DNA from 4 places in the Pseudoalteromonas sp. SCSIO 43095 genome. Region 4 is predicted to be linked to each of the others. Evidence: predicted binding sites of a transcription regulator. Region 4 holds the regulator's gene; each other region holds the start of a gene.
The links. Region 4 encodes LexA, which represses DNA repair genes until DNA is damaged. Its sites were predicted from a motif close to TACTGTATNNNNATACAGTA; they were not measured.

Region 1 (7,843 bases), 1.0 Mb from region 4:
CAAGTAGTCCTTCATTTTTTAACAGCGCTGTTTTTATCTCATTAGACAGAGGCAATTTAAGCATTATGCTGTCCATTTCTTCATCTAATATCGCATCCATAAGCGACATCATGCCGGTTAAGAACGCCATACCTGTATCTTTAAGTTTGTTATGTGAAATAGCTAACAACTCACAAAAACGTGCCCGTGTTAGCGACAGTCTAATAAGCTCTAATGGCTTATCTGCAGATACTTGTGCTGCAAATAGCAAAGATAGTAGTTTTTTGATTTCATTGGCACCTAAGACAATCAGTGCTTGTTTAATAGTATCTATTTCAAAGCGGCGGGTAAATGCTGCTGAGTTTGAATAGCGCAAGAGCTTGTAAGATAAGTTAACATCACGCTCAAATACATCGGTGATCTTCTTAAGATCCATTTCTACACTGGATGTTTCATAGAGTAGTTCAGCCAGTGCCATGCCAGATGGCGGTAAGGTTTTACTTTGCACCATCTCGGGTTTTGAAAAGAAAAAGCCTTGAAAGTACTCAAAGCCGAGCTCAAAAGCTTGGTTGTAAAGCTCGTAAGTTTCAACTTTTTCTGCAAGTAATTTGATATGTGGGTAAGGTTTTAAGTCCTTAATGATCGTTTTAACGGTTTCCATATCGCACGTTAAAAAGTCAACTTTAATGATATCAATAAACGGATAAAAGTGACGCCATACCGGTTGATGGGCATAGTCATCTAGGGCGAGTGTGTACCCTTTCTCTTTTAGGTCTTTAACTATTGCTAGCAGACGTTTTCCTGGCTGAACGGTCTCTAGTATTTCAATCACAACTCCGTTTTTGTCTAACAGCGTGGGGTAGCCTTTTAATAAGGTGTCTAAAGTAAAGTTAATATAAGCGGGTTTATTATCGGTGAAATCTTCAAGACCAAAATTAAACTGGCTGCCCTCAATCAGTCGAGACGTTGCTTCGTCGCCGTCAATGTTCGGAAATACGTTATCTACTCCATCACGAAATAAAAGCTCGTAGCCAATTAGTTCCTTATTGCGATCTAAAATAGGTTGGCGAGCAGCGTAAAAATACATACAAGATTCCGAAACAGTAGAAATTGATTAACATTGTAATAATATATTGGAAAACATTCAAAATAGCATCGGTAAAATGAATTATTATTAATAAAATATCATGGCTTAGGTGATTTTTATTAATCTAAACTCATTGTTTTTAATTCTATTTGTTTTAAAAGCGAGCGAATAGATGGTTTTTTATCTACTTAAATTAGCGGGTTGGAGTTATTAGCAATTACCGTGTTATAGTTGGCTAGAAAGCTTTTATTCCAATACTGTCTTAATTATAAAATCTCAAGAGTCATTATTTGGATTACAAGCCTGTTATTACTTTTTTAAGTGGAGGCGAATTTGGAAACAGGAATGATTATTTCACTGGCATTGTACTTTATTGTAATGCTAGGAATAGGGCTATACGCATATAAGCAATCTACCAGTGATATTTCAGGGTATATGCTTGGTGGTCGTAATTTAGCCCCCAGTGTTGCGGCCTTATCAGCGGGTGCATCAGACATGAGTGGTTGGTTATTAATGGGCCTACCTGGTGCAATGTATTTATTTGGGTTGAGTAAAGTTTGGATTGCAATTGGTTTAGTATTAGGTGCATGGGCAAACTATTTTCTGGTCGCCCCAAGGCTGCGTGTTTATACTGAAAAAGCCAATGACTCCATTACTATTCCTGATTACTTTGCAAACCGTTTTGATGACAACAAAAATATACTACGTGTTATCTCTGCAATAGTAATTATTGTTTTCTTTACCTTATACACTTCATCGGGTGTTGTTGCCGGTGGTAAGTTATTTGAAAACTCATTTCAAATGAGCTACGAAATGGGCTTATACATCACCACAGGTGTGGTAGTGGTTTATACCTTATTTGGTGGTTTTTTAGCGGTTAGCCTTACAGACTTTGTGCAAGGCTGTATCATGTTTATTTCGTTGTTAGCAGTGCCAATTGCCACTTATATGATGCTTGACCAACCATTTATGGATACCTTAGCAAATGCAAATTATCAGCAGTTACTAAGCTCGCCTAAAGCAAGCGAAATTCATTCTTTAAGTATGCTTGACTGGTTTGCAGGTGGTTCTACCATTGCTATTATTTCTGCAATGGCATGGGGTTTAGGTTACTTTGGTCAGCCTCATATTATTGTTCGTTTCATGTCTGTTCGTTCAGTAAAAGAAATGCCAACCATGCGTCGTATTGGTATGTCTTGGATGACCTTATCTGCCATTGGTGCAGTATTTACCGGTTTATTCGGTGCTGCATACATGATTGAAAATCAAATGCCAATTGCCGATAAAGAAACAATTTTCTTAGTATTGGCTGAATTAATTTTCCACCCGTTAATTGCAGGTTTCCTACTGGCTGCTATTTTAGCTGCGATTATGAGTACGATTTCATCGCAATTATTGGTGTGTTCAAGTTCGTTAACTGAAGACTTCTACAAGATTTACTTAAACCGTGATGCCTCTCAAACTGAGCTGGTATTAGTAGGGCGTATTAGCGTAATACTGGTTGCGTTATTTGCTATTTACCTAGCGTATGACCGTAATAGTTCAATACTTGATCTAGTTAGCAACGCGTGGGCTGGTTTTGGTGCTGCATTTGGTCCTCTTGTCTTATTTAGTCTTTACTGGAAACGTATGAACTTAAAAGGGGCTATTAGCGGTATGGTTATTGGTGCTTTAACAGTGCTTGTATGGATTTATGCGCCTATTACCATTAATGGTGAGAGCTTAAGCAGTGTAATTTATGAAATCGTCCCAGGCTTCATTTTAGCGAGTATTGCTATTGTGGTAGGAAGCCTCGTAACAGCTGAACCGAAAAAAGAAATTACTGATCTGTTTGATGAAGTTGAATCGTCATTGTAAGTGATTAGCTAACGTAAAGTTTTGGTTTAAAAAAAATGCCAACCAGTTTAACTGGTTGGCATTTTTTTATTGACTGACTTGTAACAATAGCAAATTGTGATGTCTTACTCGCTTCTCGTTATTATTACTTAAAGACATAAAAAAACTGAATACGAATCACGAATTCAGTTTCATAAATTAGTAGTGCGGCTTATAAGCTGCATACTATTTTTTAGATTAGCTCGCTGCTTTATCTTTTATATCAGCAACGTTATCTGACTTTGCTTTTTTAGCTTTTGCAGGTACTTCTTTAGCCCCCTTAAGTACCGCCATAAAGTCGTCTTTACTTTTCGCAATCTCAAGTGCAAGCGACTCAACTTGTTGTTCACTTAGTGGCACATCTACTTTTTCAAGCATGAGTTCTAGTGACTCGGCAATATCGAGCATTTTGTCATAGGCATCAGCTTCTTTTTTAGTAGTAAACGTCATGCGCTCGACTCCGTTTCGTTCTACAACATATTTAACAACAACAGCCATGATTTCTCCTGCTTACTTACGTGGCAATATGATTATTTTAAATCATTAGATTACTGTTTTTATATACAGTACAAGCTTGCGCGTGGTTTTGCAAGCTTTAGCCTTAGTTTATCTGCAGCTTGGTTGACAATAAAGAGTAACTCTACTTTATTTATTAAGTCACTTTATAACGCGTTGCAGTAAAGGAGTCGCAAGGAGTGATTGTTACCGTTAGTACTTAGTAACCACAACGTTATCTAAAAGTGCTGGGTGTAAGTAATCAATGAATGTTCATGTAGGAACGCAAAAGGAAATAGTATGAAATTAATTAAAATAATCTCGTTAGCAGCTGCTTTATGTTTATTACCTATGGGTACCACCTTTGCGCAAAGCGATATGCTATCAGAGCAGATGCAATCAGCCATGGTTAATATTAATACTGCTGATTTAAAACAGTTAATCAAGTTACCAGGTGTCGGTAAGAAAAAGGCACAGGCAATTATCGATTATAGAGAAGCTAATGGTGATTTCGCATCACTTGAAGATCTAGCTAAAGTAAAAGGGGTGGGTAAAAAAATGCTAGCCAAACTTAATGGAAAGGTGGCGTTTTAACTTAAAAGGGCGCTATGCGCCCTGATCAAACTGTTTTAAGGCAGCACCAAGGTGCTTTTTAGCAAAATTAACATCTACGGGGGCGGTTAGTAGCGGGTAGCTTAAACCAGCCACAATTAAAAAGGGCACTAGTAGCCATCCTTCAAAAAGGGTAAATATTAAAAAAAATGGGCTTAGTAGCATAAGCTTCACAATACGCATTAACACTCTGTCACTAGGAGAGAGCATACTTAACGAGATCGCTATAACAGTTTGTCGTTGACGAACTTTTAAGTGTTTAAGCTCATCAACTTGGCTTGAAAAAAAAGTAAACATATTAAAGTGACTTTTTAGTAATTAATCGACTGGCCACTAATATAAACAGTGTGGCGGTAAAGAGTACAAAAATAATTTCCATCCATGCTGGCATACTTAAGCTAGCAAATTGCCAATCTATGTTTCCGCAATCACCGGTTGCCTCAAAAAATTGCGGTATCCAATGATGTAATGGCATAAACTCTGGAAAATTCGGCTCAAACTCACAGCTAAATGCAAAGGGGTCAGTGGTTGTTTGCATTTCAATGTGTTCACGAGCTATTAGTAACCCCCATACACTTGAAATCCCCCATGTTGTATAGGCAACAATACGGACTACGAGGTTGTTTGGTTTACTGGCGCCAATAATACCTGCAAAAAGTAAACCTAATACCGCGGTGCGTTGGTAAATACACATAATACATGGCGCTAACCCCATATTGTATTGAAAAAAGAGCGCGATGACTTCAAGCAGAAAAACAATCCCACTGAATAATAACCAAGGTGTACGTTGAGTACTTAGATTAGCAAGCCAGTTCATAACAAATCCGCATTTAAATAAGGGCTTAGATTATGACGTAGGATAAACAGCGGAGCAAGTAAAAGGGAGGAGCTATGAAATTTCCTAGCTCCTCAAAGTCGGGGAAGCTCTTAATGCCCAGAATTCGCTACAGGGATGTGGTGTTGTATTATCCCCCAGTCATAAAACAAACTGGTTATTTCACTCAAGCCAAAATAAGTCGCGCTTAACCCAACAAAGGTAAGCACAAAAGTGTAAGGTAAAGCCATATACACCATTCGACCGTAAGATAGGCGTAACACGGGAGCTAGTGTTGATGTCAGTAAGAATAAGAAAGCAGCTTGACCATTAGGGGTGGCCACGCTGGGTAAGTTTGTGCCGGTGTTTATCGCCACTGCAAGTAAATCAAATTGGTCTCGAGTTATTTGACCTGCTTTTAGAGCTGCAGCAACTTCATTTATATATACAGTGCCGACAAATACATTATCACTGACCATTGAAAGCAATCCGTTAGCGATAAAAAACATCACCAATTGTAAGTGCCCTTCAAATGTTAGTACCCAAGTAATCACAGGAGTAAAGAGTTGTTGATCGATGATTACTGCAACCACACTAAAAAATACACAAAGCAGTGCCGTGAAGGGGAGGGCTTCTTCAAAGGCTTTACCGAGTTGGTGCTCTTCTATTATGCCGGCCGACGACGTGGCTAAAATAATGACCGATAAACCAATTAAGCCCACGGTTGCTAAATGTAACGCTAAGCCAGTAATTAACCAGATAGCGATAAGTGCTTGAATTGTGAGGTTAACTCTATCGCGTTTGGTGCGTTTTTTATCAAGTGTTTGTGCATGGTTTTTTAAAATAGCATGGATTGTTTCTGGCAGTTTTGCCCCATAGCCAAAGGTTTTTGTTTTTTCTAATAAAAAGGTCGTTAATAAGCCCGCAAAAAGCACGGGTAAAGAAACGGGCAGCATTCTTAAAAAGAACTCACCAAATAGCCAACTTGCTCGCTCTGCAATAATTAAGTTTTGTGGTTCACCAACCATAGTACACACGCCGCCAAGTGCGGTCCCAATCGAGGCATGCATGAGTAAATTACGTAAAAAAGCACGAAACTCTTCAAGCTCTTGACGGTTTACCTCTTTTACTTGGTTATCATCGTTAATATCGTGCTCACTGATAAAATCTTTTCCTGAAGCCACCTTGTGATAAATACTATAAAAGCCCATGGCCACCGCAATAACAACCGCCATTACAGTCAGGGCATCCAAAAAAGCTGATAAAAACGCAGCAGCTATTGCAAAGGCAAGCGATAAAACGGTCTTACTTCTTACTGAAACCACTAACTTGGTAAAAATATACAGCAGCAGATCTTTCATGAAATAAATACCGGCAACCATAAAAATAAGTAATAAAAGCACATCTAGGTTTTGTGCTATTTCATGTTCAACTTGCATGGTTGATGTCATACCAATTAATAGTGCCTCAATGGCAAGTAGACCACCAGGTTGCAGTGGGTAACACTTGAGCGCCATGGCCAGTGTAAAAATAAACTCAATAACCAGTACCCAGCCAGACAAATAAGGGTTTAATTGAAACAGCAGCGGGTTAATTATTAAAAATGTAATAATGGTGTATTTATACCATTGAGGTGCTTTACCTAAAAAATTTATAAATATTGCAGATGGGACACTCTGTTGCATGATTTTTCCCTAGGAAGGCGTTTAATAGTCTGGTTAATGTCATTAACTTAGTCCAGCTTATAGAGGGTGTAAACAACTAAATAATAATAGTCAAAGTGTCTGGTATGAATAATAGGTTGGCATTCATATTGTGTTTAAAACCTATCGGTAAAACTAGCGAATCATACAAGTAAAGTTGCCTTTTTAATAACATACCTAGGTAATTTAACTTACTTTACTTGTTAGTTGTGGCTTGTCTGGTACAATCAGTCAGTTAATCGTATGTAGCGATGTGATGTGAATTAATTCGAGTAGGAATTGAATGAGAATTTTTAAAGCGAAAAGCCCAGCAGGATTTGCTGAAGAATATATAGTAGAGTCAATCTGGAATGGTGATTTCCCTCCAGGTTCAATTCTGCCTGCTGAGCGTGAACTCTCAGAGTTAATTGGTGTTACTAGAACCACATTACGTGAAGTATTACAACGATTAGCCAGAGACGGTTGGTTAACAATACAACATGGTAAACCTACTCGCGTTAATAATTTTTGGGAAACCTCAGGATTAAATATCCTTGAAACACTGGCACGTTTAGATGAAGATAAAATGCCAGAGCTAACCGATCAGTTACTTTCAGCACGTACTAATATCAGCGCAATTTATACCCGTGCAGCTATAAAACTTGCACCAGAGCGTGTTATCGAAATTTTATCACAAAGCGATGAATTAGAAGACAGCGCGCAAGCGTTTGCAGATTATGATTATAAAGTTCATCATGAATTAGCTGTTGCCGGTAACAATCGCATTTATGTGCTCATCCTTAATGGCTTTAAAGGTTTTTATTCTAAGATTGGTTGTCATTACTTTTCAGATCCTCGCACTCGCGAGCTTGCACGCCAGTTTTATAAAGACTTAACAAAGCTTGCTGAGAATAAAGAGCATGATGGTGCAATATTCATGATGCGTAAATATGGTCATCAAACCGGTGAAATATGGCAACATATTCGCGGTGATATGCCTAGCGATATTATGGATTAGTAAAAAAACCTGCTTTAAGCAGGTTTTTTATGATTAAAAATCAGTCCATTTATCAAGCGTTCGCTATTTTAGAACGATGCTATCTATAAATACGATTGTTAATTTATTTTTGATACCCATAGAATAACGTTTAATTAAATATGGTTGCTATTGTAATTTTAAAATTAGTGCCCATATTAGTAATCAGTATTGCGTAAGCAATTGACAATAAACTCAAAATATTTGGAGAATAAAATGGGTGTATTAGTAGGCCGCCAGGCACCAGACTTTACCGCTGCAGC
Region 2 (7,843 bases), 1.4 Mb from region 4:
GAAGACAAACGCCTTGAAAAGCTACAACTAAGAATCAACATTGAAAGCCAGATAAAACGTGGTCTAGCAGCACAAACAGCCGGTATGGTTGGCTCTGCAAGGCAGTACTTTGAAAAAGCAGCTTCCACACTTAACAGTGTTTCATTTAATGACGATTACATTACGGCAAAACGAGCTGAAGTTGAAGGCTACCTTGAAACGATAAGTAATGAACTCAAGGCATCAAATGCTACATCATTGAAGAAAAAGAACGAACAAGAGCAAGATGATTTAGACGTATTATTTGCACCTAAAAAGAAATGGTAACATCCTTTCTAAATAAAAAAGCCCATGCAGTTGCATTAACACCACTCGTTTAAGAACGAGTGGTGTTTTTTCGTTTATATCTAACCGGATATTTTTGTGTCTTTGCCAGCACCGCTCGCGGATAAGCTTTTCGCTTTCTTTTCTCCGGTAATATTAGCCGTTTACCGTTTTCACGTAGTTCTTTTAGCTTTTTAGGGATTGTCCCTGGGCTTCGACCTGAACACCATAAAAACTCGTCTTGTATGAGGTATAATGCGTTAATAAAACTGATGCGTAATGGCTCAACTTTATGGGCTTTAGCCATCTCTGCCATTTCTAGTCTCACGATATTATATGATGTCAGAATACCCCAGAGCTCTTGATAAATACCTTCCTGTTTCAAGCTCCGTAATGCTGGTTTATTTGATAGTTGATATTGCTTGAGCTCACCATAGCCTCGCTCTATTTCCCATCGTTGCCAATACACATCGAGTAGCGCTTTCAGCGGGTACTTTTCTGGACAGGCGCATGAGGTGATGAACCCTTTTATTTCCCCTTTAGGTGTCGGAATTTGAATAAGCCTTGCTTGCCATGTATCACCTAGGTAAGGGGCTGATTTCTTAGCTTGTGGTGAAATAGGCATTGTTATTAAGTGGTCGTAATCGCTAAATGACTCCGTTATTTCATAGCGCATTTTGCTTTTGATGGGTGTAAGCCAATGATGGTTTTCGCTAACGCCTTGCCAGCTCGTAAATAGTTCAGCCGAAAAGAAACCTCTATCAAATAGCGTCAATGAATAGTCAGGTGCTGAGCCAACAAGCTGTTGAGCATAATGAATTTCACTTTGAGTAATGGGGCCAAACGCTGCATCGGATATTAAATGCGTTCTTGTCGACATCAAGGTCACAGCAAGTACTGAGGGGAAGTTTGTTGTCGATTTAGCATAGCCAAAGTGACGGTTACTCGGTGTATCTTGAGTTTTAAATTGTGTACCGTCAATGCTGAGCAGCTTTAAACCACACACGTCATCAAAAGTTTGCGACTGCTCCCACTGCGTTGCTGTATGTTTAAAAAGGTGTTTCATAGGTGCTGCGCCTAGCTTTTCTTTCCCTTTTATAATACTGCTCGTCGCCAATGGTGGAAGCTCTCCTTTAGCGTCAGGAAAAGCGAGCTCTAGTTTGTCACAGACTTCAGATATTGAGCGGTTTCTTAATAAACCAATCCCTAATACAAGCCAAGCAGCTTGCTCGGCGGGGAAACGTCGTTTACGCACAGAGGCTCTCCCTGTTTGAGTAACGGCTGCTTCAATCCACTCAAGGGGAATATGCTTAGTAAACGAATCAATATCACGATCTTGGCTAAACTCAGTAGTAAGGTGTAATTCTTTAATAAATTCAGACATAAAAATAGGCCACAACTTTTGTTGTAGCCTATTATGAAGCCTCTGAAAGATCGTTCAATTAACTTAAACGATCCGCATTAATGCAGTTGCATGGGCTTTTTTTTGAATAGGATTTTGCCTCACTTTGTGTTTACATACTAGAACATATACATATTCTAACAAGCTGCCTGCATTAAGATAAAAATGCGAACTTAACAATAAACAAGGCCGTTAAAATCCAGACACTAATGCTTACCTGATCTTTTTTGCCACACAGCACTTTTACCGCCGTATAAGAAATAAAACCAAGTGCAATACCGTGTGCAATTGAGAAAGTCAGCGGTGTCATTAATAATACAACACTCACCGGAATTGCATCAGTCATGTCGTCCCAATTTACAAACTTTAAGTTTTGTAGCATCAATACAGATACATATAAAATAGCTCCCGCGGTTGCGTATGCAGGCACCATTTGAGCTAAAGGCGCAAAAAACATCATCAGTAAAAAGCAGCAACCCACAACCACAGCGGTCAAACCAGTTCGACCACCAACAGATACACCTGCAACAGACTCAATGTATGACGTGGTTGTTGAAGTACCGAGCATTGCACCTGCAATGGTAGCTGTGCTGTCGGCGCTTAATGCACGACCTAAACGCGGCATATTACCGTTTTTATCTGCTAAACCAGCTTTCTGAGTTACCGCAACTAACGTGCCTGAGGTATCAAACAAATCAACGAATAAAAACGCAAAAATAACACTCAACATCGACAGTTCAAACGCGGCACTAAAGTCCAGTTGCATAAAGGTCGGCATGATAGAAGGTGGCATTGCAATAACACCATGATACTCCACTAACCCCATAGACACAGCAATCGCGGTGACTAGTAAAATACTGATCAGTACGCCACTTTTAAAATCGCGATAAAGCAGTGCAGCAATAACAAAAAAGCTGAAAATAGCCAATAAAGGACCCGGCGAGGTAATATCACCCAACTGCACCAGTGTTGCAGGACTTGATACAATAATACCGGCACTTTTAAGTGCGATGAGAGCTAAAAATGCGCCAATACCCGTTGCTATTGCTTGCTTGAGCACCAGAGGGATTGCATTAATAATCCACTCTCGCACCTTAAATAAGCTTAGAATTAAAAATATACACCCTGACATAAATACCGCACCCAACGCAGCTTGCCAGCTATAACCCATACCTAATACAACACCATAGGTAAAAAATGCATTTAATCCCATACCCGGTGCCAATGCCAGTGGGTAATTGGCCCACAAACCCATAATAAAACACCCTATTGCAGCTGCAATACAGGTGGCAACAAAGGCAGCACCTTGATCCATACCCGCTTCAGCAAGCATAGCTGGGTTAACGAATACGATATAAACCATCGTAATAAATGTAGTCATACCGGCAATACATTCACGGCGAACCGAAGAATCATTTGCACGGATTTTGAATAAGGCTTCGAGCATAATAAACTTGTGGTTGTAAAAAGTGGCGAGATTTTAGCATAAAAATAACTTTTTAGAGGACATTTTACCTTGCTATATACTAAACTAGCTAAGTGATTAAAATAACAAACGAAGTAGCATGATCAAAACGACACCAAGTGGCCAAGACTTAGAGCAACAATTAGACAACATTCTTTCTTTTGTAACGCAACCAAGCGATGCAAATCTCCCTGCGAGCTCTAAAAACACCGATCAAGACACATTAAATAAAGCCCTTTATTACCTTAAAAATGAACAAGGCGCCTTAGCCGCAAAATGGATGCGTTTGGCAGCAATGGCAGGAAATTATCGCGCGCAGTTTTATTTAGGGCTGTTTTTTATAAAAGGACAAGGTGTGCCGCAAAGTGTATTTCATGGTGCTGCGTGGCTTAGCTTAGCCGGTAGTCAAGGCTATGAACCTGCCATAGAAGCAATGAGCGATATACGAAAACATATTAATACCAAACGACTTAAAGATGCTCAATGCTACGCAGCCAGCCTGTATGAACAAATTCACCAGTTACAATTCTCACATTTGATCCCTCCTAGTAGCGAAAAATAATTTCACTGCCCAGCAACTCATTTCATCTGTAAATTAATTAAGCGTTTATAGCCAAAACAAGCACGCTTAATTAATTTAAACTACTGTATACCCCCTGTTCATCTGTATTTATTTGTTCCCAGCCTTAAAATTAATTCTGTGGGCATTAACTTTCAATAAAAATTAAACCATTGTTATATATAGATTATTTATATATTTATAGTAACTGTCGCGTTTTAAGATGAATAACTGTACAAAAAATAGCAAAAAAACACTTGCACCAAACAACTGTATAAACTACTGTATGAATGTACTGTATAAAAACCCAGTGAGTGAGAAGATTATGTTACAGCCAATTACCGTAAGAACAGTTAAAAGCTATCAACAAGATGACCAATCAGATTGTGTTAACGTTATACAAATTGAAGATGAAATTTCAGCAACGTTTGAGTTATTAAAAGTATTACACCAATACAACAGCCTAAACGCATGGACACTGTTAATAGCACCAGATAACGTACCGAGCAAAGCGCTACTTGATTCATGCTCAATTGATACCAGTAAATTACTGGTTATTCGTCAAAAACATTTAGTTAATTTAGAGTATGTTTTAAATTCTGCACTTCACAATGGAAATTTTGCTGCGGTGATCACCTGGACTGACATAATAAATAACCAACAACTGTCGCAGTTATCATTAAACTTGAGCCATACGCGCACTAAGTTGTATTGCTTTAGCAAAAAAAGCGCTCATTCTGAGATTTCACTTACGCAATAAGCTTGATAAACTAGCGTTTTAATACACAGTACATTTATCATGACTTCTAACGCCCTATTATGTTTTTGTGGCAGTCAGCAACCTTATGCTGATTGCTGCGAGCCTTTTCATTTAAAAACCAAACAGCCACACACACCAGAGCAACTTATGCGTGCACGCTACAGTGCTTATGCTGTTAAAAACGCGGTTTTTGTTCGTGAAAGTTATGCAAAAGAAAAACAAGCTGAAAACTCAATTTCAGAAATTAAAGATTTTGCAAATAGTTGCCGTTTTATAAACTTAACCATATTAGACTCTGGTTATAATGATGAAACAGGGTTTGTTACATTTAAAGCTCACTACTTTTATCAAAATTTATATTGCGAGTTGGCAGAAAATTCAAGGTTTATTAAAGAAGATGGACAATGGCGATACCTTGATGGTGAGATTACACCGGTTGCCGATATTAAAGTAAAACGCAATGATACGTGCCCTTGCGGCAGTAATAAAAAGTATAAAAAGTGTCATAGTGTATAAATAACAGCTACAAAAAATGGGCCACAAGGCCCATTTTCAAAAACTACACTAAACGCAAATTAGCGTTTTACTCGCCATCATCTTCATCGAAATCTTGACGCTGTGCAGGTCTTGCTAAAATCTCTAAGTAAAAAGAAGTTAAACCTTGCTTTTCAATTTCACTGATGTGATTGTTAATTTCAGCAACGTGAACCACTTGGGCTTCTTCAACCGTGTTACCAAACTTACAATCAAATGCCCAGTAGTCGGCATCAACAGGTAAAGTTTTATTACGTTCTCTTTTCAAATATTTTTTCACTTCATGCTTTGCAGCATCAACCATACGAGGGTATTTGATTTTCTCATGATTCAGCGTGAATGTTTTCTTCATTACGTTCCTAATTACCTTGGTTTAATGATAATGGCATTTAATGTCATACCATTTGCGCCATTATAGCAATTGCATTTAAATTTTGGATGCTTTTTTTATATTAAATCAGTTATTAAAATAAAGCATCTATAAAATCAATAGTTACTTTCTACTATAAACTCAGTTTATTACAATCAAATGGCATCTATAAAATCAATAGTTACTTTCTACTATAAACTCAGTTTATTACAATCAAATGGCATGTATAAAGCAGCAATTGAACACATATAGTTAGGCACTAAACAAATGTAATGGCTGGTGGATAGCTTCATTTTGTAAATCATCATAAAATGCCACCGCATCCATTTGAGGGTTTGATAGCTCGGTGTTGGTATTTTGAATTCGTCGACGGACTGCTAGTTCACAGTTATCAATGACAGTCAGTGGAATGTGGTTTTTATCATCACGAATATTAAATGGCTCAGGCTTTAAGCACTGAGTTAACTTTATATCACTCATCCCTACAGCGCTTCCCATTTTTGCTAAAAGCTCTGTGTTATTTTTACCAATTAACATATTAAAGGTATCTGGCGCTAATGGCTGCTTTGGACCTGCGCCAAATTGTTTACGCAAAGCATCTTCATCAGCTTGATAATGCTTAGTGTCACTTTTGGGTAGGTGGAATTCACTAAAATCGAGTGCATCGTGAGAGAGCATTGCTAATAAAAGTGCAAACTCGCCTCGGCGGTTTTCGTGCACACTTTCGTTAAGCCTCGTTTTTAACTGGCTCTCCGTGATTAACAAATCACCAATCTGCATAGACTTTAGCCTATTTAACTAATTAATAAGTATTTATCGGCTAAATTTGAATTTTCTTTAGCTTTTTTCTTTACTTAAATAAGAAGTTTGCTATTATCTGCCGCGTTGCATTGGAGGGGTTCCCGAGCGGCCAAAGGGATCAGACTGTAAATCTGACGGCTCAGCCTTCGCTGGTTCGAATCCAGCTCCCTCCACCACTTTTCTTAGGCTAAGTTAAGTGGGGCCAAATGCAATAACAGTTAGTGTGGAGGGGTTCCCGAGCGGCCAAAGGGATCAGACTGTAAATCTGACGGCTCAGCCTTCGCTGGTTCGAATCCAGCTCCCTCCACCACTTCTCTACCTTATTTCTTTTTATTCAAATACCCACTGTAAACTCATACCATGATTGTTTAACCAGTTACTTGCTTGTTTATAATCTGAATAAAATAATCCCACAAGTTGCCAAAATTGAGCGCTGTGATTTAAATATTTTAAATGTGCTAATTCATGAACAATCACATAGTCAATGACCCATGTCGGTGCACTTGCCAAGTGTAAGTTGAAGGTTAGTTCACGCCTGCGATTACAACTACCCCAGCGACGTTTATACAATTGAATACGAATATTACTCGGTAGCTTTTCACCCATCAGCTGACAATAATCGTTAACTCGCATTTCAATATAACTTTCTAATTTCTCATGCAAAAACTGTTCTAGCAAACTTTGATACATTTGCGTTTGATGCTTTACACGTGAAGAAATACTCAGTAACAGCGTTTGGCTTTCATTGTGCTGCTGCCATTGAGTGCGTGCTGCGTTTTCAAATTGCACATTAACAGCTTCATTAAATAATTTAATACTCTGGGTTTTGAGTGGAAACTGTCGTGTATCGGCTTGAATTTGTTGCTTATGTAACTGAGCATCAATCCAGTCCTGTTTACTTAACAGCCATTCATTAATTTGTGTTTTCGTTACAAAATGGGGCGCATATACCGTAAGCTCACGTTGTGCAACTTTGATAGCCACTGTTTTTCTTCGCTTACTACGCTTTAAAGTGTAATCCAACAATGAATGCTGCCTATTTATAATTAACCACTGGGTTTTATTTTACCTTGTACCATAACGGCTAATCTATAAATAATCCCCACTAAATGCCATTTTAATAACAATGCATTTAGTGCTACTCAATAAATAGTATGGTTTAGAGCTTAAAACACTTACGTTACTTTTGTTATTTATAACTCAATACCTTGTGATTATTATTGTATTTTATATTAGACTGAATTTAAGAGTTATTATGTGAATGATTGATGTTAGCTAATTTTTTTATAAACGAACCAGATCCAAGCCTAATTATTAATGGTGTATACGACCCAAGTTTAGTGACACTATCTATACTCACCGCAATTTTTGCAGCTTATTTTTCTTTGCACGTTCTCGATTTAGCAAATAATACACATTTTAAATCTTATCGAAAGTTAGCCAATATAACCGCAGCCTTAGTCCTTGCCGGCGGGATCTGGAGCATGCACTTTATTGCAATGCTCGCATTTTCTTTGTGCACTACAATTGAATACGACCCCACACTCACTTTTGTATCGTTTATACCGGCTTTACTGGCATGTACCATTGCTTTTTCTTGTTTGAAAACATATAGCTCTCGCCCTCGTATTATCAATTTAATTCTAAGC
Region 3 (7,843 bases), 530 kb from region 4:
TTTAAAGATGCGGGAATCCCTGTTGTTTCATTATTTATAAGCGGTCGCCCTATGTGGGTTAATGCTGAGCTTAACGCCAGTGATGCGTTCGTTGCTATTTGGCTTTTAGGTAGTGAAGGCGATGCAATTAGTGATGTCTTGTTTAAAAATGCAGACGGTTCAATTAATCATGACTTTAAAGGCAAGCTATCGTTTTCCTGGCCTAATAATCCAATCGATAATGAAAACCGTAACGACGGAGGTTACAGTCCATTACTTCCTTATGGTTTTGGTTTAACTTACAACGATAGTAATGTCTTAAAAGATGACCTGGTGGAGCAAACTCAACAGACTGAAAAACTGGATGATTTAGTATTGTTTGAGCGTGCAATTAAAGCACCGTGGTCACTGGTTTTAAAAAGTGGTGAGCAACAAAAAACGGTGGCGAGCAGTCGCGAGTCATTAGGTGCGGTGAGCACCCAAACATTTGATAAAGAGGTGCAAGAAGATGCCCGTGCAATTCGTTTTAATGGCCAAGCGATGGCTGGGGTTAATTTAGCCGCTGCGTTTCCATCTGACTTACGTTCATACGTTGAAAACAATGGCCAACTGCAAATTAAAGTAGATAAAGCCGCAGCTAGTCCGTTATGGGTTGGTATGGGGTGTGGTGAGAGTTGTCAGGGTAAGTTTGATATTGCTGATAACCTTGAGCAATCAGGTCAATGGCAAACATTAAACATCAACTTAAGTTGTTTTGCAGAGCAAGGTGTTGATTTAGCACAAGTGTTCCCCCCTTGGCAGTTAAGCTCGCAAGGTGATTGGCATGTATCTATTGCTAAGCTGGCTATTACAGCAAATGCTGCCGAGCAAAGTAGTGTTACTTGTAAGTAGTCAATAACCTATTAATAATTTATCAATAAGCAGGTACTAAATGTACCTGCTTATTGCTTTAAAAACGCGTATACAAAAACCTACCAAATTATACACGTCTACTTTTATTTCAGTCTGTATCATTGATTATATTTAGCTCAGTAGTAGTCATAAAAGCATGATAAAACTGTATTCGCTTTTGCGTTAATAATTTGAGAGTATGCCAAAATATTAAACGCGTTGTGTAATTAACAGGTGATAGAATGAATCAAATAAAGCTGGCTTCGCAGAGCATACAACCTTCAAAAATAGTCTGTGTGGGGCGTAATTACAGTGCGCATATTGCTGAATTAAACAACGAACACCCAGAGCAAATGGTGGTTTTTAATAAGCCTAATAGCGCGATCACTGATACCTTACTCGCTACTCATCTTGGCGATACATTGCACTACGAAACAGAGTTATGCTTTGCGGTTAAAAATAAACAACTTGTGGGCGTGGGCATTGGACTTGATTTGACTAAACGCGCTTTGCAAAGCAGCTTAAAAGAAAAAGGCCTGCCGTGGGAGCGTGCTAAAGCATTTGACGGTTCAGTTTTATTTAGTGAGTTTATTGAATTAACGCCAGAGATGACATCGTTTCTATTTGAATTACATATTGATGGCAAGCCGGTTCAACATGGTGATAGCCAACTTATGTTGCACCAACCTGCACAAATATTGGCTGAGGTTAGTCAGTTTATGAGCCTCGAAGAAGGCGACATTATTATGACTGGCACGCCTGCTGGCGTAGGGATGGTTAGTACTGGGCGAGAGTTTAACGTTGCTCTTTATTCTGGTCAGCAGTGTTTATTGGAGCATCATTGGTCTGTGAGTCAAAGTTAATTATGTGTTGATAATATTGTTTATCAAAATTATCGATATGTTCACTTAGCCAGTGTCGCTGGCTTAGTTGATGAGCCGCTGATTCTAGTATGGTACTTTCTAATGCCGCATTAATTTTCTTAACTGCCTGATTAGCAAAATCATTAGGCGCATTAGTCGCACAGCCTACAGCTCCTTTGATTAATGAGCGCGTATTTTGAGCTATGGGTATACTAACTATTTTTATAGGGTGTTGTTGCTGGTTAAAGTAACTGGCCATAAAAGGGTAATCGAGCGAGTAGTCTAAAAAGCCATGCCTCAACCTATCGATCACAACACCACTCTCATTATCACTACTTAAGCTTAAGGACACGTTATGATGGCTCAAAGAGTTTTCAATAATCATATTTATGTGTGGTGAAAAACGTCGTGCTGCGGCTTGTCCATAGGTAAAGCGTTCATCGCTAAGTAAACTAATTAAATTTATAGGATTACCATGTGCTTTAGTAAGTGTTTCTGCTTTTTGGTTAGTTGTAATAATACTAAACTCAGGGTAGATAGAGGTAGGACGTGAGTATGTATAGACTTCGTTGGTGCTCTTTTTATGGATTACGCATGGAAAGCAGACATTTTTGCCTTCTTTGATATATTTATTAATTCGTTTTTGTGGAACAAATAATCGAGTATGCTTTACATCCTTTATACTACTGATTAGTTGCTTAGTTAAATTGTCACACAAGCCCATTTGAGTATTCTCTGAGTTTAAGTGAAAAGGCGGTGTGTTGCTTTGTAGCCATAAAATTTCAGTGAGCTGATTTTTAGATTGGCTAATACTGTTACTCGAGAATATTAAAAATAGCAGGCAGAAATAACGAGCTGTATCCATAAAAAGCTGATAATTCTTTATTAAATGACTGTATTTAATTATACCTTGGCGCTTAAAAAATAAACATAAAGAATAGCAAAGAATCAACATTATTGAATAACATTTACCCTTTGCTTGATTTCATTAGTAAGGCATTGGATTATTTCTAAATATGATATCAATCGCTGATAACACGTCATCGCTCAGTGTTAGGTCAAACGCATCAATGTCTTCCTTTAATTGCGCCATAGTAGTGGCACCAATAATAGATGATGTCACTCCATCAACTTGATTACACCAAGCCAGCGCTAATTGAGCTGGGGTGATAGCGTGTGCATGGGCAAGTTCAACATACTCTTTGGTCGCCTTTTGTGATTGTGGCGTATCACGAAAAATACCGTTACGCTGCATAAATGTCCAGCGAGAGCCTTCAGGGCGCGATCCATTTAGGTATTTACCGGTTAATAGCCCTGCGGCCAATGGTGACCAAGGTAAATAAGCAATATCTTCATGTACACATTGTTCTATTAAATAAGGCCAATCTTTGGCATGTACTAGGCTAAACTCGTTTTGGATAGACACCATTTTTGGCAAGTTATGCTCTTTTGATAAATTTAAAAATTGGCTAATTCCCCAAGGCGTATCATCAGAAAGCCCACAATGTTTAATTTTTCCTGCTTTAACACACGCATCTAACCCCTCTAAAATATCAAGCATATCAGCGGTGTGTTGTTTTGCATCTACCTCGGTAAATTTAAGCATACCAGGCCATTGCCTAGCAAAGTGAGGGGTACGGCGATTTGGCCAGTGTAGCTGGTATAAATCAATATAGTCGGTTTGTAGGCGTTTTAGAGAATGATCAACCGCATCAATAACAGCTTGGCGGGTAATATTGCCGCCATCACGGATCCATGAAAGCCCATTACCGGCAATTTTAGTTGCAATAACAATGTCTTTTCGTTTTTGTGAATTACGTGCTATCCAATTGCCTATAATTCCTTCTGTTTTACCGTAAGTATCGGGAGAGGGAGGAACAGCATACATTTCTGCTGTGTCAATAAAGTTCACACCCTGCTCAAGCGCATAGGCTATCTGTTGGTCAGCATCATGTTGGGTGTTTTGTACTCCCCAGGTCATGCTACCTAAACACACTCTTGAAACGCTAACCCCACTACTGCCTAATTGACTATATTGCATTGCTAATCCTAATTATTCGGTTTGAGAGTTTGCTTTTAAAGCCGATAACAATGGCTCAGTGATCGTGGCTTTTTGGCCTGTTTTAAAGTCAAACATCACCACTTTTGACATGCCGGTGGTTGTTATCGCGTTTTGCGCATGACTAAACACACTGTAGTTCATTACAAAGCGGTCAGATTTAATATCACTAATGGTAATACCTACGCTTAATGTGTCGGGAAAGGTAACGGGACGCTTATAACGAATATTATTTTCACTGATCACAGGGCCTGTGGTTTTAGCATTGATAGTATCAAATAAATTTAATTTATTTAAAAAGTCGATTCTGGCTATTTCAAAATAACGAAGATAAACACAGTTATTAACATGCTGTAGGGCATCCATATCGCCCCATGCTACAGTAATGTCGGTATGAATAGGGTGTTGTTGTTTAAACGTTTCCATGTATTTATTGCTCTTAGTTTTAAAGCATTTAGATTAGCAATATGGTCGGATGAGCTCAAGGGAATTATAACTAGGGGGGGAGCTACTCTGTATTGCCCTCATGGATGTAAATAAGGGACGTAAGCAGAACATGGAAGCTTTGCGCCTTTTTTATTTAAACCATTAGGCTATAAACCTTGCGCCGCGGGTAAACTGCCTCAGATTGAACAAACCTTAACCTTAAAAGAACAACAGTGCTAAATAAAAACCCTTGAGTAAAAATTGTACCTCTTTAAATTCATGGCTATAGTAACTATTAACACACAAGGAGATAACTATGCAGGATATAATTAATTGGTTATTGGCATGCACCGTTTTTATAGCGTCGTTTACTTGTTACGCTATGGGTAATGAGGCTGGGGCAATTGTTTTGATTTTATTAGGCTTTTCTTTAGAAATTTTATTTTGGATGTATTGTTTTAATAAGCCAAAGAAAAGTAAACGCTCTTTTTAAGCAATAACATGCTTGCTAATTAAAAGTGATTCCACAATAATGGCTGTATAAATAAACAGTTATTATTGTGTGATGAAAAAGTTTATTCATATAGATATGGACTGCTTTTATGCGGCCGTAGAAATGCGCGACAATCCTAAGCTTGCCAGCGTACCACTGGCAATTGGCGGAAATAGTCGCCGTGGAGTGCTCTCTACCGCTAACTATATTGCCAGAGAGTATGGGGTGCGCTCTGCTATGTCTAACTATCATGCCAAACAGCTTTGCCCTGACTTAGTTATTGTGCCTGGCAGAATGGCTGTTTATAAACAAGTATCAACACAGATCCGCGCCATTTTTAACCGCTATACTGACCTAGTAGAACCTCTTTCGCTTGATGAAGCATATTTAGATGTGAGCCACAGTACTGCTTTTAAGGGCAGTGCAACGTTAATTGCAGAGCAAATTCGTACCGATATTTTTAATACCACAGGACTGACTGCATCTGCAGGTATTGCCCCAATAAAGTTTATTGCCAAAATAGCCAGTGATGAAAATAAGCCTAATGGGCAATTTGTGGTATTGCCTGAGCAGGTTGACTCGTTTTTAGCCCAATTGCCATTAGGTAAAATTCCAGGAGTGGGTAAAGTAACTCTAGAAAAGCTTAATTTAAAAGGGTTATACACGGGGCAAGATGTGCGCGAAAAAGGGGCTAATTGGATGCAACAGCATGTGGGTAATTTTGGTGTGTCGTTATATCAAAAGTGCATGGGTGAACATATAGGGCGAGTTTCAACTGAGCGGGTACGTAAGTCATTGAGTGTGGAACATACTTATGAATACAACAAAAACAGCCTAGATGAATGCCTTGAACAATTACCGCAACTGTTAGATGAACTCGTGGTTCGATTAAATAAACAGCAACTACAACATAAAATTAATAAATTAAGTGTTAAAGTTAAATTTGCTAATTTTGTAGTGACCTCAGCAGATCAAGCTGCGCATCAATTAAACACGGCTATTTTTAAAGAGTTACTCGCCAAAGCCTATCAACGTGGATTACAACAACCGGTGCGCTTATTAGGAATTGGCGTGGGTATTAAAAACCAACCAGAGCATAATTTACAGCTTAGTATTTTAGATGTGTAAAACGCGTAACTCCAAGTTGCCAGTAAGTAAGCAGGTTATCGCAGTACACTGGTTATAAATTGCTAAATAAATAATAATAGGGACTACGTTTTCTAACAGGATCCTTTTTTATGGCATATCCAAAAGCAGTACTGGCAAAGCCGGTAAGTGCAAGCCTAGATTGTACATCGCATGATGCACTTATTATTATCAGCAACGACTTTTTTCATTTACCAAATACGCCACTGCGTGATGCAATTTTAGACCAAGCCCAAGTAGACTCTCGCATCGGCAACCAAGTCACCTTGTTAGTGATTGCCGGTAAACGTGTCGTGTTAGCGCCAACAGGCCCTTTAAATAGAGATTATGATGACGTTCGTCGTTATTTTGATGCAGCCAAATTAGCCATTAATGAGGCAAAAGCATCAGGTAGTGTTAACCCTGCTATTTATTTACCCGCTTTAAATACAAATGGCCGTTATCAACACGCTCTTGAAGTGGCTTACTTAGGCGCATGCCAAGCATTATGGCAACCCCTAGAAGCGCGTGAATTTCATGGTCAAGGTATTGAGCCTATTACTCAAATAGGCTTAATTGATGCCAATGAGCAAACAATTAAAGCAGTCAATGCGTTAGCTGCCGGGCAATATGCCGCACGTGATTTATGTGGCACCGAGCCTGAGCGCATGGCCCCCCCACGTTTTGCCGATTACTGTAGTGAGTTATTTGAAAATAGTGCGGTGAGCGTTGATGTGATTGATGATTTAGCTGCCATTGATAAGCATTACCCCATGCTAAGTACCGTTGCTCGTGCGTCGTATGCGGTAGAGCGCCATCATCCACGCGTTGTTAAACTTGAATACGTGCCTGAGGGTGAAGTAACCCGAACACTGATGTTTGTTGGTAAAGGTTTAGTCTATGACACGGGCGGTGCAGATTTAAAAGTCGGTGGTTTTATGGCGGGCATGAGCCGCGATAAAGGCGGTGCGGCCTCGGTTGCTGGATTTATGAAAGCTGTAGCAGATTATCAGCCTAAAGGCGTTAAAGTGATTGCCTTTTTAGCGGTTGTACGCAACTCCATTGGTTCAGATTGTTTTGTCCCTGATGAAATAATTACTAGCCGTGAAGGTGTGCGAGTACGTATTGGTAATACCGATGCCGAAGGGCGTTTAGCTATGGGTGATTTACTTAGCGAAATGAAAGATTTAGCTAAAAACGAAATAAATCCAACGTTGTTTACAGTGGCTACTTTAACAGGGCATGCTGCGCGCGCGATGGGACCATATGGCGCATATGTTGAGAATGGACCAGCGCGTAGTGCTAATATTTCACGCCAATTGGCCGATTGTGGTGATTTATGGGCTGACGGTGCTGAAGTGTCGCGTTCACGCCGTGAAGATTATGATTTTATAAAACCACGCACTTTAGCTGACGATGTGCTTTCTAGTAATAATGCGGCTTCTGCTGTCACAGCGCGCGGCCATCAATTCCCTATGGCATTTTTAGCTGTGGTAGGTGGATTAGATAAGCATGGTAATGAATCTACTTTACCACTTCCTTATGTACATATGGATATTGCTGGTAGTGGCGTTGAAGGCGGCGACTGGCAACATGGTAAACCAACTGCAGCGTCAGTTAGCAGTTTATTTGCCCGCTATTGTTTATAATTTTCTATAAATAATCTTAAAAAGCCCTGAAAATCAGGGCTTTTTAATTGGTCAAAGATATTTATTATCCGGAGTTAAGGTTAACTAAGCTTAAAGCGCGATACCACGCTTGATAACTCAACACTGCTTTGTTTGAGTTTGTCGCTAGCGCGAGTTAAATCTTTAGTGTTACCCAATGATTGCTTTGTAGATTGTGATAAATCATTAATTCTTAAATTCACCTCGTCTGCGGCTGATGTTTGCTGCTCTGTGGCGCGAGCAATTTGGCCGTTCATATCGGTGATCACCGATACCAGCCTGTCTATTTCATCAAGTGATGCATTAGCAGAAGAGGCTTGTTCAACCGTAGAAATAGAAA
Region 4 (7,843 bases):
CGATTAAATACAAACTGGCAGGCTTTAACTGCTGTTGCTCATCAATAACATCCCAACGCGTTGTAACTAGCTCAGGCTGTCCCATAATAGCCATATCAACTTTGTGTTGGTTTTTGCCAAGGGCAATATATAAATTGTCTAAAGCGGCTAATTGCTCTGTGCAAGACGCTTTGCATTGTGCTGAATAATTTAAAGCGATGGTCCATTGCTTAGGGTTATGCTGCGCCCAATTGTCTAGCTTAATTTCACGCTCTAAAAATTCACCATGGTTAGTAATTGCTGTAGGTAGCCAATCAAGTTTTAACGCGCTGTAAGCCAGCACTAAGGGAATAGCGCAGCACACAGCAAAGAGTAACAGGGGTTTATTTTTCATTATCTATCCTCTTCCTGCTTGCAAAAATAGCGACCACCACACAGGCAACCGCAATTAAAAACCACTGTACTGAGTAGGCATAATGTTTTTCTGGACTCATAACAACGGCTTCATAATGAGGGGCAGCAATTTCATCAGCTTGACCTTGGCGGTAAGCCATAAAATTCACTAAAGGGCGATTAGATTGGCTACTCAATGCTTGTAAATCAATGATTTGAATTCGTTTGGCTAAATCCGACTGAGTATTGTTATTGGCTAAGGTAAAGCCACTTAAATTATCTTCTTTAATTTGTGCCGTTAACGTAAATTTACCACTGGGTATTGTTACGTTTGGTAGGATTTCTCTTGAACGTTCTGCTTTTACCCAGCCTAAGTTCACTAACAAAAAGCGTGATTCATCAGACAGTTTTAATAATGCCAGTAAGTCGTAACCAACCTGACCATTATAGATTTGGTTATCAAGCAACCAATAATTATTAGTGTCAAAATAACCATTTAACGAAACCAATACACCGGTTTTGTTCCACTCTTTTGGCAGCTGTTGTAACTCTGCCCAGCTCATTACGCCATGTTGTTGTATATTTTCAATGGCACTAAGCTGCTGTTGCTTTTGTTCTGCTCGCTGTAATTGCCAAAACCCTAGTCGCACACAAACCAATACCACAATAACAACCAAGCAAATTGTTATTATTGAGCTAAGCTTTTGTTTGTTAAATACAACTAACTGCATAAGGGTAAAATCCAGTGATTATTAAAATTATTATTGTTCTACTGTTATTATTTATATTATTTAATTTATTTCGTGCTTTATTAATTATGGTGTCAGGGAAAACCAATGGACGCCCTATGTCTCACTTTTTAGGGCGTCGGGTGCTATTTTCTGTTGTGGTATTAATGATGGTGATTGCCGCACTAAAACTTGGTTTTATTACGGCAAATCAGTCCCCCTTAATCACTAAAGCACATACACAAATACAAACAAACACAGCCAAACAACATCAACAAAATGCCAGTACCAAGCTGCAGCTTGAAAGGCAAAGTGCTTATCTTTAGTGAAATGTCCTTTCATAATGCGTAAAAACACCACCAATAAAATAATTGTTCCTAAGGTGACGTGCATGCCGTGAAAGCCGGTTAACAAAAAGAAGGTATTGCCATAAATGCCCGCATCAAGGGTTAAGTTAAGATCGTTATAAGCATATATATACTCTTCTACCTGCAGCCCTAAAAAGCACACTCCGAGTAAAATGGTCGCTCCCAAGCATACTTTGAGTGGGGTACGTTTATTATTTTCCATCGCCACATGGGCAAAATGTAAAGTTACCGACGAGGCAAGCAAAATAAGGGTGTTGATAAGCGGCAACCCTTGCCAGCCCATTGCTTGGGTCGTGGTGCCTCCTGGGGTATTTAGCAATGGCCACATGGCTTCAAACGTCGGCCACAATACTTCATTTGTCATGGCGTTGTTATCCGCACCTCCAAGCCAAGGCACAGAAAACATGCGAGCATAAAAAAGCGCCCCAAAAAATGCCATGAAGAACATCACTTCTGAAAAAATAAACCAGCTCATACCTTGCCTAAAAGAACGGTCCATTTGTGCAGAATAAAGCCCTTGATCAGACTCGTGTATGACATTTTTAAACCAGCTAAACAGCATGTAAAGTAGTACAGCTATACCTACGTATAACAAGTAAACGCCATTACCACCCTCTTTGCCCATATCCATTACGGTTAAGGCTGCGCCTACCGCAATAAAAAATAACGCAACTGCCCCAACTATTGGCCATGGACTTTGCTCTGGTACATAATAATGTTCATATTTTTGATTCATTTTATTTGCTCCTAGTTTTTCACCAGTTTTATAAGCTAGTTATTACTGGCTACTAGCCTCTCGCTAATATCAAATACGGTATAAGACAGGGTTAACTCTTCTACATCACTGGGTAATTCAGTATCTACATAAAACAATAATGTAAACTCCAGCTCTTCACCTGCCTTTAACGGTTGCTGATCAAAGCAAAAACACGCTATTTTGTGTAAATACTTGGCCGCTTTTCCTGGTGCTACCGACGGTATAGCCTGCATTACTTTATCTTCATTGCTGTTATTTTTAGCGCTAAACTTAACTTCACGCATGGCCCCAGGCTTTACATCTACACTGTACTCTTTAGATTTAACTTCAAAAGGCGCACCACTTTGCGCATGCGTAGTGAAACTAACGCTGACTTCTCTATTTTCAGTGACCAAGGTACTTTGCTGTGCCTGCTCTAACGAGGGCTTACCATTAAGCCCCGTTATATCGCAAAACACGTCATACAAAGGGACCATGGCAAATGCAAATGCAAACATTGCAATGCAAATCACCACCAGCTTTTTTAATAACGGCAAGTGAGTCATTATTTAATATCCGGCGGCGTTGAGAACGTATGATAAGGCGCAGGTGAATCAACTTCCCATTCAAGCCCATCCGCTCCATCCCAAACTTTTGCAGGCACTTTGTCGCCCCCTTTTGCACATTTATACACAACCACCACAAATAATAATTGCGATAAACCAAAGGCAAACCCACCTATACTAATAATGGCGTTAAAATCAGCAAACTGTAGCGCATAATCTGGAATACGGCGTGGCATACCGGCTAACCCCACAAAATGCATTGGGAAAAACAGCACATTTACACTTATTAACGACAACCAAAAATGCCATTTTGCTAAGGTAATATTGAACATGTTTCCGGTCCATTTTGGCAGCCAATAATAAGCCCCCGCCATAATAGAAAACACCGCGCCCGTTACGAGCACATAATGAAAGTGTGCAACCACAAAATAGGTATCATGATATTGGAAATCGGCAGGTGTAATCGCTAGCATCAATCCCGAAAAACCACCTAAAGTAAACAACACAATAAATGCGATACTAAACAGCATTGGCACTTCAAAGCTAATAGACCCGCGCCACATAGTCGCTACCCAGTTAAATACTTTTACGCCGGTAGGTACTGATATCAGCATAGTCGCGTACATAAAAAACAACTCACCCGCCACGGGCATACCAGTGGTAAACATATGATGCGCCCACACAATAAAGCTCAACAAGGCAATGGAGGAGGTGGCATACACCATAGAGGCATAACCAAATAGTTTTTTACGTGAAAAGGTGGGAACAATCGTAGAAATAATGCCAAAGGCAGGCAAAATCATAATATAAACTTCAGGGTGACCAAAAAACCAAAAAATATGTTGGAACATCACCGGATCGCCACCACCAGCGGCATCAAAGAAACTGGTCGCGAAGTATTTATCGGTGAGCACCATAGTAACTGCACCAGCAAGTACCGGCATAACTGCAATAAGTAAAAACGCCGTGATCAACCATGTCCACACAAATAACGGCAGCTTCATCCACGTCATACCCGGAGCACGCATATTTACTATGGTGACCACCACATTAATGGCCCCCATAATCGAACTAATACCCATAATATGCACAGCAAATACAAACATTGCTGTGTTGTCGTTACTATAAGTGGTGGAAAGCGGCGCGTAAAAGGTCCAACCAAATGCAGGGCCACCACCAGGCATAAATAATGAAGCTAATAGGATTAAAAACGCAAACGGTAAAATCCAAAAGCTCCAGTTATTCATTCTCGGTAAGGCCATATCTGGCGCACCAATCATTAGCGGGATCATCCAGTTTGCCAAGCCGGTAAAGGCTGGCATAACCGCACCAAACACCATTATTAAACCATGCACTGTGGTCATTTGATTAAAAAAGTGAGGATCAACCAGTTGTAGGCCCGGCTGAAATAACTCAGCTCGAATAACCATCGCCATTGCCCCACCAATTAAAAACATGGTGAGTGAAAAAATTAAATATAAGCTACCTATATCTTTATGGTTGGTTGTAAATAACCAGCGCTTAAAGCCTGTGGCAGGTTGATGGGCATGATGAGCCTCATTGGTATTAGGTTGTTCTGCAATGCTACTCATTATTTAGCCTCCCCATCAGCATCCAGTGCCGCTTGTATCTCGCTCGGTTGAATTACATCACCAGTGTCATTACCCCACGCGTTGCGTTTATAGGTAATAACAGCTGCTATTTGCTTGATTGATAATTGCTTTGCGAAAGACTGCATAGCCGTACCTGGTTTACCATGGAGCAAAATATCTATATGCCCTTTGATATCACCTATGACTATTGGGCTGCCTTTAAGAGCCGGAAAAACACCTGGTAAGCCTAAGCCAGTTGGTTGATGGCACGCCGCGCAGCTCGCCATGTAAACCTGCTCACCAAGCACCATCAGCTCCTCTTTTGGTACAACTTGGTCTAATAACGCAGCGTCTGCCTCAGCTGCTTTTTGTTTGGCTTGTTTAGCCTCTGCTAACCACGTTTTGAAATCTTCTTCTGTTATAGCTTCTACTACAACAGGCATAAAACCATGATCTTTACCGCAAAGCTCTGCACACTGCCCACGGTAAGTACCGACCTCATTAATATTGGTCCATGTTTCGTTAATAAACCCAGGGTTTGCATCTTTTTTAACGGCAAAGTCAGGCACCCACCATGAGTGAATAACATCATCTGAAGTCATTAAAAAGCGTACTTTTTGATTAATTGGTAGTACCAGCGGTTTATCGACCTCGAGTAAATAATTCGGGTTTTTATCAGCAAGGTTGGTTATTTCATTTTGAGGGGTAGCTAGCATGGAATAAAACTCAACGTCCTCCCCCATATACTCGTAATGCCACTTCCACTGTGAGCCTGTAATTTTAATGGTGAGATCAGCTTTGCTGGCATCCTCCATGGCAATTAAGGTTTTAGTCGCAGGAATGGCCATAACAATTAATATGACAAAAGGGATCGCAGTCCACAGTATTTCTACTTTGGTGCTTTCATGGAATTGGGCAGGGACAGCCCCTTTAGATTTGCGATGATGAATGAGTGCCCAAAACATAATGGCAAACACGATCACCCCAATCACACAACATATTAAAAAAATAGTCATGTGCAGTTGGTATACATTATTACTTATATCGGTTACGCCTTTACGCATATTATATTGGCTATTAGCAAGCACATTCTGCGAAAAAACAAACAATATAAGCCACAAGGAAGAACTCAGCTTACCCATGTGACGGCTCCTTTGATGCTATTGCTGACGCAAAGCGAAGAGGCATACGGCTTAAACGCCTATTCGTTATTTTTATTTTTTATAAGGGTGCTGGATTTAGTAAATGTGTGTTCTCAAAACGACTAAGCTGTGAGTTATTTTTATTCCAGCTCTTTAATAACTAGTTAAAAAATAAACAATAAGCAAGGTAAGTATGAAAAATAGACAAGGTGAATTTTTTAAAATGCGCAGTTAAAAAATAGCAACCAGTCAGGCAATTAATCTAAGAGTCAGGTTTAGTAGGGGGTGTATTGAAATTACAGGATAGAAATATAAAAAAATTGTTAACTTAAAAAAGCAGAGTAAATTTGTTTATTTATAAAGTATTTAGTGATTTTATTTATGATAGGGGGAGCACTTAACATCATATAGTCATACATTTGATAAGTTAGACATTGTGCTACTAACAAACCCAGCGCCTAATCACCATTAAGCGCTAAATTATGCTTTAATACTACATCCAGTCAGCGTTACGAATAACACCTACCGCTAAGCCTTCAATATTGAACGACTCATTTTCTAAATCGACCTCAATAGCTGAAAACTCATCATTTTCAGCATGTAAGAGTACTTTTCTGCCCGCTTTTTCTAAACGCTTCACGGTTACATCGTCGTCAACACGGGCAACAATAACTTGTCCATTTTCGGCAACTTGGGTTTTATGCACAGCAAGTAAATCACCATCCATAATACCAATGTCTTTCATACTCATACCGTTAACACGCAATAAAAAATCGGCCGCAGGTTTAAACATTAAAGGGTCAATTTTACAGTGGCTTTCTACATGCTGTTGCGCCAATATTGGCTCACCGGCAGCCACCCTGCCAATTAAAGGTAAGCCTAACTGCTCTGGCTCCTCTTCTTCAACAAGCTGAATTCCGCGACTCGCGCCTGGCTTCATTTTAATAACACCTTTTTTGGCCAATGCTTTTAAGTGTTCTTCTGCAGCATTTGCACTTTTAAAACCCAGTGTTTGTGCAATTTCGGCACGTGTAGGAGGCATACCAGTGTCTTTAATAAACACTTTAATGAGTTCGAGTATTTGCGCTTGGCGTTTCGTTAATGGTCGCATACAACTGGTTTTCCATACAGTACAATTAACTGTGAGTATATACAGTTATTTAAAAATCGCAAATATAAATTAATGCCTTATATGCCGTTATCATCAAACAATAACCTACTTTAAAAGCAGGGTAATAAATGTAATTATTAGCAACGCATTATCATATTAATAAATTTTAATTCTCGATTACTTATCCAAGGAGCTAGCATGAGTATTTGGCATCAACCGATTACATTAGAGTTTTGTAAGCAATTAGATCAAGGTATTACAGGCCAAGGGACACTCATGAAAACCATGGGAATAGAGATCAGTGAAATTGGTGATGACTACTTAGTGGCAACTATGCCGGCAATTCCAGAGCATCATAACCCTATGGGTATCGTTCATGGTGGTGCAAATGTGGTACTTGCTGAAACAGTAGCAAGTTATGCCGCTAATTTTGTGGTTGATTTCAATCGGTTTTATTGTGTTGGCCAAGAGATCAGTGCAAGTCATTTAAAGGCATCACGCAATGGCACATTAACGGCCACAGCGAGAGCTTATCATATCGGCAAACGCAGCTCGGTTTGGGATATTAAAATAACCAATAGCCGCAATGAGCTTTGCTGCGTATCACGTATGACCGCAGCCGTAGTAGAGCGAAAAGGCTAGTAAATCTGTTAACCAAGGTTGAGGTTAAATTACTTTTCGAGAGGGTAAATAGTAATTTCCACGCCTGCACCAATTGCAGATATACGTAACAAGGTATCTGCATGTAAAGCTTGGTTAAAGCATTTTGGCGAAGTGCCAGACTCAAAACCCATATCGAATGTTCTGCGTGAACAACTCAACCATTGCTTTAATGCATTGCGTGAACACGACTCGATTAACTCGCACAAGTGATTAATCGCTTTATCTGGCGTGGTTATTTCACCTGCAACCTCAATGCGAGCAAGTTGACGGTATTCGTCTTTATCATAATGTAAAATAGTTGCGACCTTTTTTAAATCAGCAACTAATACGCTAATATCTTGCTTTGACTCAAGCTCTAGATCTACATTTAAAAATTGAATTTCCGACATTATCTCGTTTTTACCCTCTATTAATTTCATTGCAAACTTTAACGCAGTTTTACCGTTATACCAAATCAACAACGCAGGAATCACTGCATTAACGCGTTTTTAGCGTTAGCCTCTGAATATTACCCACTATTTACTCCTAAAAAACGCCCTCTACAAAATACGCAAATTAAAATTAA

Region 1: LOC50_RS03325 (YebG family protein) is a predicted target of LexA. The motif match lies at 3,491-3,510, and genes of this name have one in related genera.
Region 2: LOC50_RS05075 (SulA-like leucine-rich domain-containing protein) is a predicted target of LexA. The motif match lies at 4,010-4,029, and genes of this name have one in related genera.
Region 3: dinB (DNA polymerase IV) is a predicted target of LexA. The motif match lies at 4,753-4,772, and genes of this name have one in related genera.

Annotation. Positions count from the first base shown of each region.
Region 1 is NZ_CP087995.1:706,772-714,614, forward strand. It holds gene LOC50_RS03315 (EAL and HDOD domain-containing protein) at 1-1,066, opposite strand, end outside; gene putP (sodium/proline symporter PutP) at 1,412-2,923, shown strand; gene LOC50_RS03325 (YebG family protein) at 3,140-3,439, opposite strand; gene LOC50_RS03330 (ComEA family DNA-binding protein) at 3,737-4,030, shown strand; gene LOC50_RS03335 (DUF6170 family protein) at 4,043-4,345, opposite strand; gene dsbB (disulfide bond formation protein DsbB) at 4,347-4,865, opposite strand; gene nhaB (sodium/proton antiporter NhaB) at 4,976-6,547, opposite strand; gene fadR (fatty acid metabolism transcriptional regulator FadR) at 6,849-7,562, shown strand; gene LOC50_RS03355 (peroxiredoxin) at 7,797-7,843, shown strand, end outside.
Region 2 is NZ_CP087995.1:1,043,733-1,051,575, reverse strand. It holds gene LOC50_RS05095 (hypothetical protein) at 1-306, shown strand, start outside; gene LOC50_RS05090 (IS4 family transposase) at 356-1,687, opposite strand; gene LOC50_RS05085 (NCS2 family permease) at 1,860-3,152, opposite strand; gene LOC50_RS05080 (SEL1-like repeat protein) at 3,271-3,732, shown strand; gene LOC50_RS05075 (SulA-like leucine-rich domain-containing protein) at 4,055-4,489, shown strand; gene LOC50_RS05070 (YchJ family protein) at 4,529-5,005, shown strand; gene LOC50_RS05065 (DUF6172 family protein) at 5,073-5,375, opposite strand; gene LOC50_RS05060 (VC2046/SO_2500 family protein) at 5,646-6,173, opposite strand; tRNA gene LOC50_RS05055 (tRNA-Tyr) at 6,286-6,370, shown strand; tRNA gene LOC50_RS05050 (tRNA-Tyr) at 6,420-6,504, shown strand; gene LOC50_RS05045 (M48 family metallopeptidase) at 6,525-7,217, opposite strand; gene LOC50_RS05040 (PAS domain S-box protein) at 7,463-7,843, shown strand, end outside.
Region 3 is NZ_CP087995.1:2,196,656-2,204,498, reverse strand. It holds gene LOC50_RS10385 (putative glycoside hydrolase) at 1-870, shown strand, start outside; gene LOC50_RS10380 (fumarylacetoacetate hydrolase family protein) at 1,113-1,733, shown strand; gene LOC50_RS10375 (ABC transporter substrate-binding protein) at 1,666-2,598, opposite strand; gene LOC50_RS10370 (aldo/keto reductase) at 2,722-3,774, opposite strand; gene LOC50_RS10365 (acyl-CoA thioesterase) at 3,787-4,218, opposite strand; gene dinB (DNA polymerase IV) at 4,784-5,839, shown strand; gene LOC50_RS10355 (M17 family metallopeptidase) at 5,950-7,485, shown strand; gene LOC50_RS10350 (methyl-accepting chemotaxis protein) at 7,566-7,843, opposite strand, start outside.
Region 4 is NZ_CP087995.1:2,730,078-2,737,920, forward strand. It holds gene LOC50_RS12890 (transmembrane cytochrome oxidase associated protein) at 1-373, opposite strand, end outside; gene LOC50_RS12895 (SURF1 family protein) at 363-1,103, opposite strand; gene LOC50_RS17510 (DUF2909 family protein) at 1,118-1,426, shown strand; gene LOC50_RS12905 (cytochrome c oxidase subunit 3) at 1,329-2,204, opposite strand; gene LOC50_RS12910 (cytochrome c oxidase assembly protein) at 2,240-2,770, opposite strand; gene ctaD (cytochrome c oxidase subunit I) at 2,770-4,362, opposite strand; gene coxB (cytochrome c oxidase subunit II) at 4,362-5,504, opposite strand; gene lexA (transcriptional repressor LexA) at 5,998-6,615, opposite strand; gene LOC50_RS12930 (PaaI family thioesterase) at 6,814-7,257, shown strand; gene LOC50_RS12935 (hypothetical protein) at 7,287-7,667, opposite strand.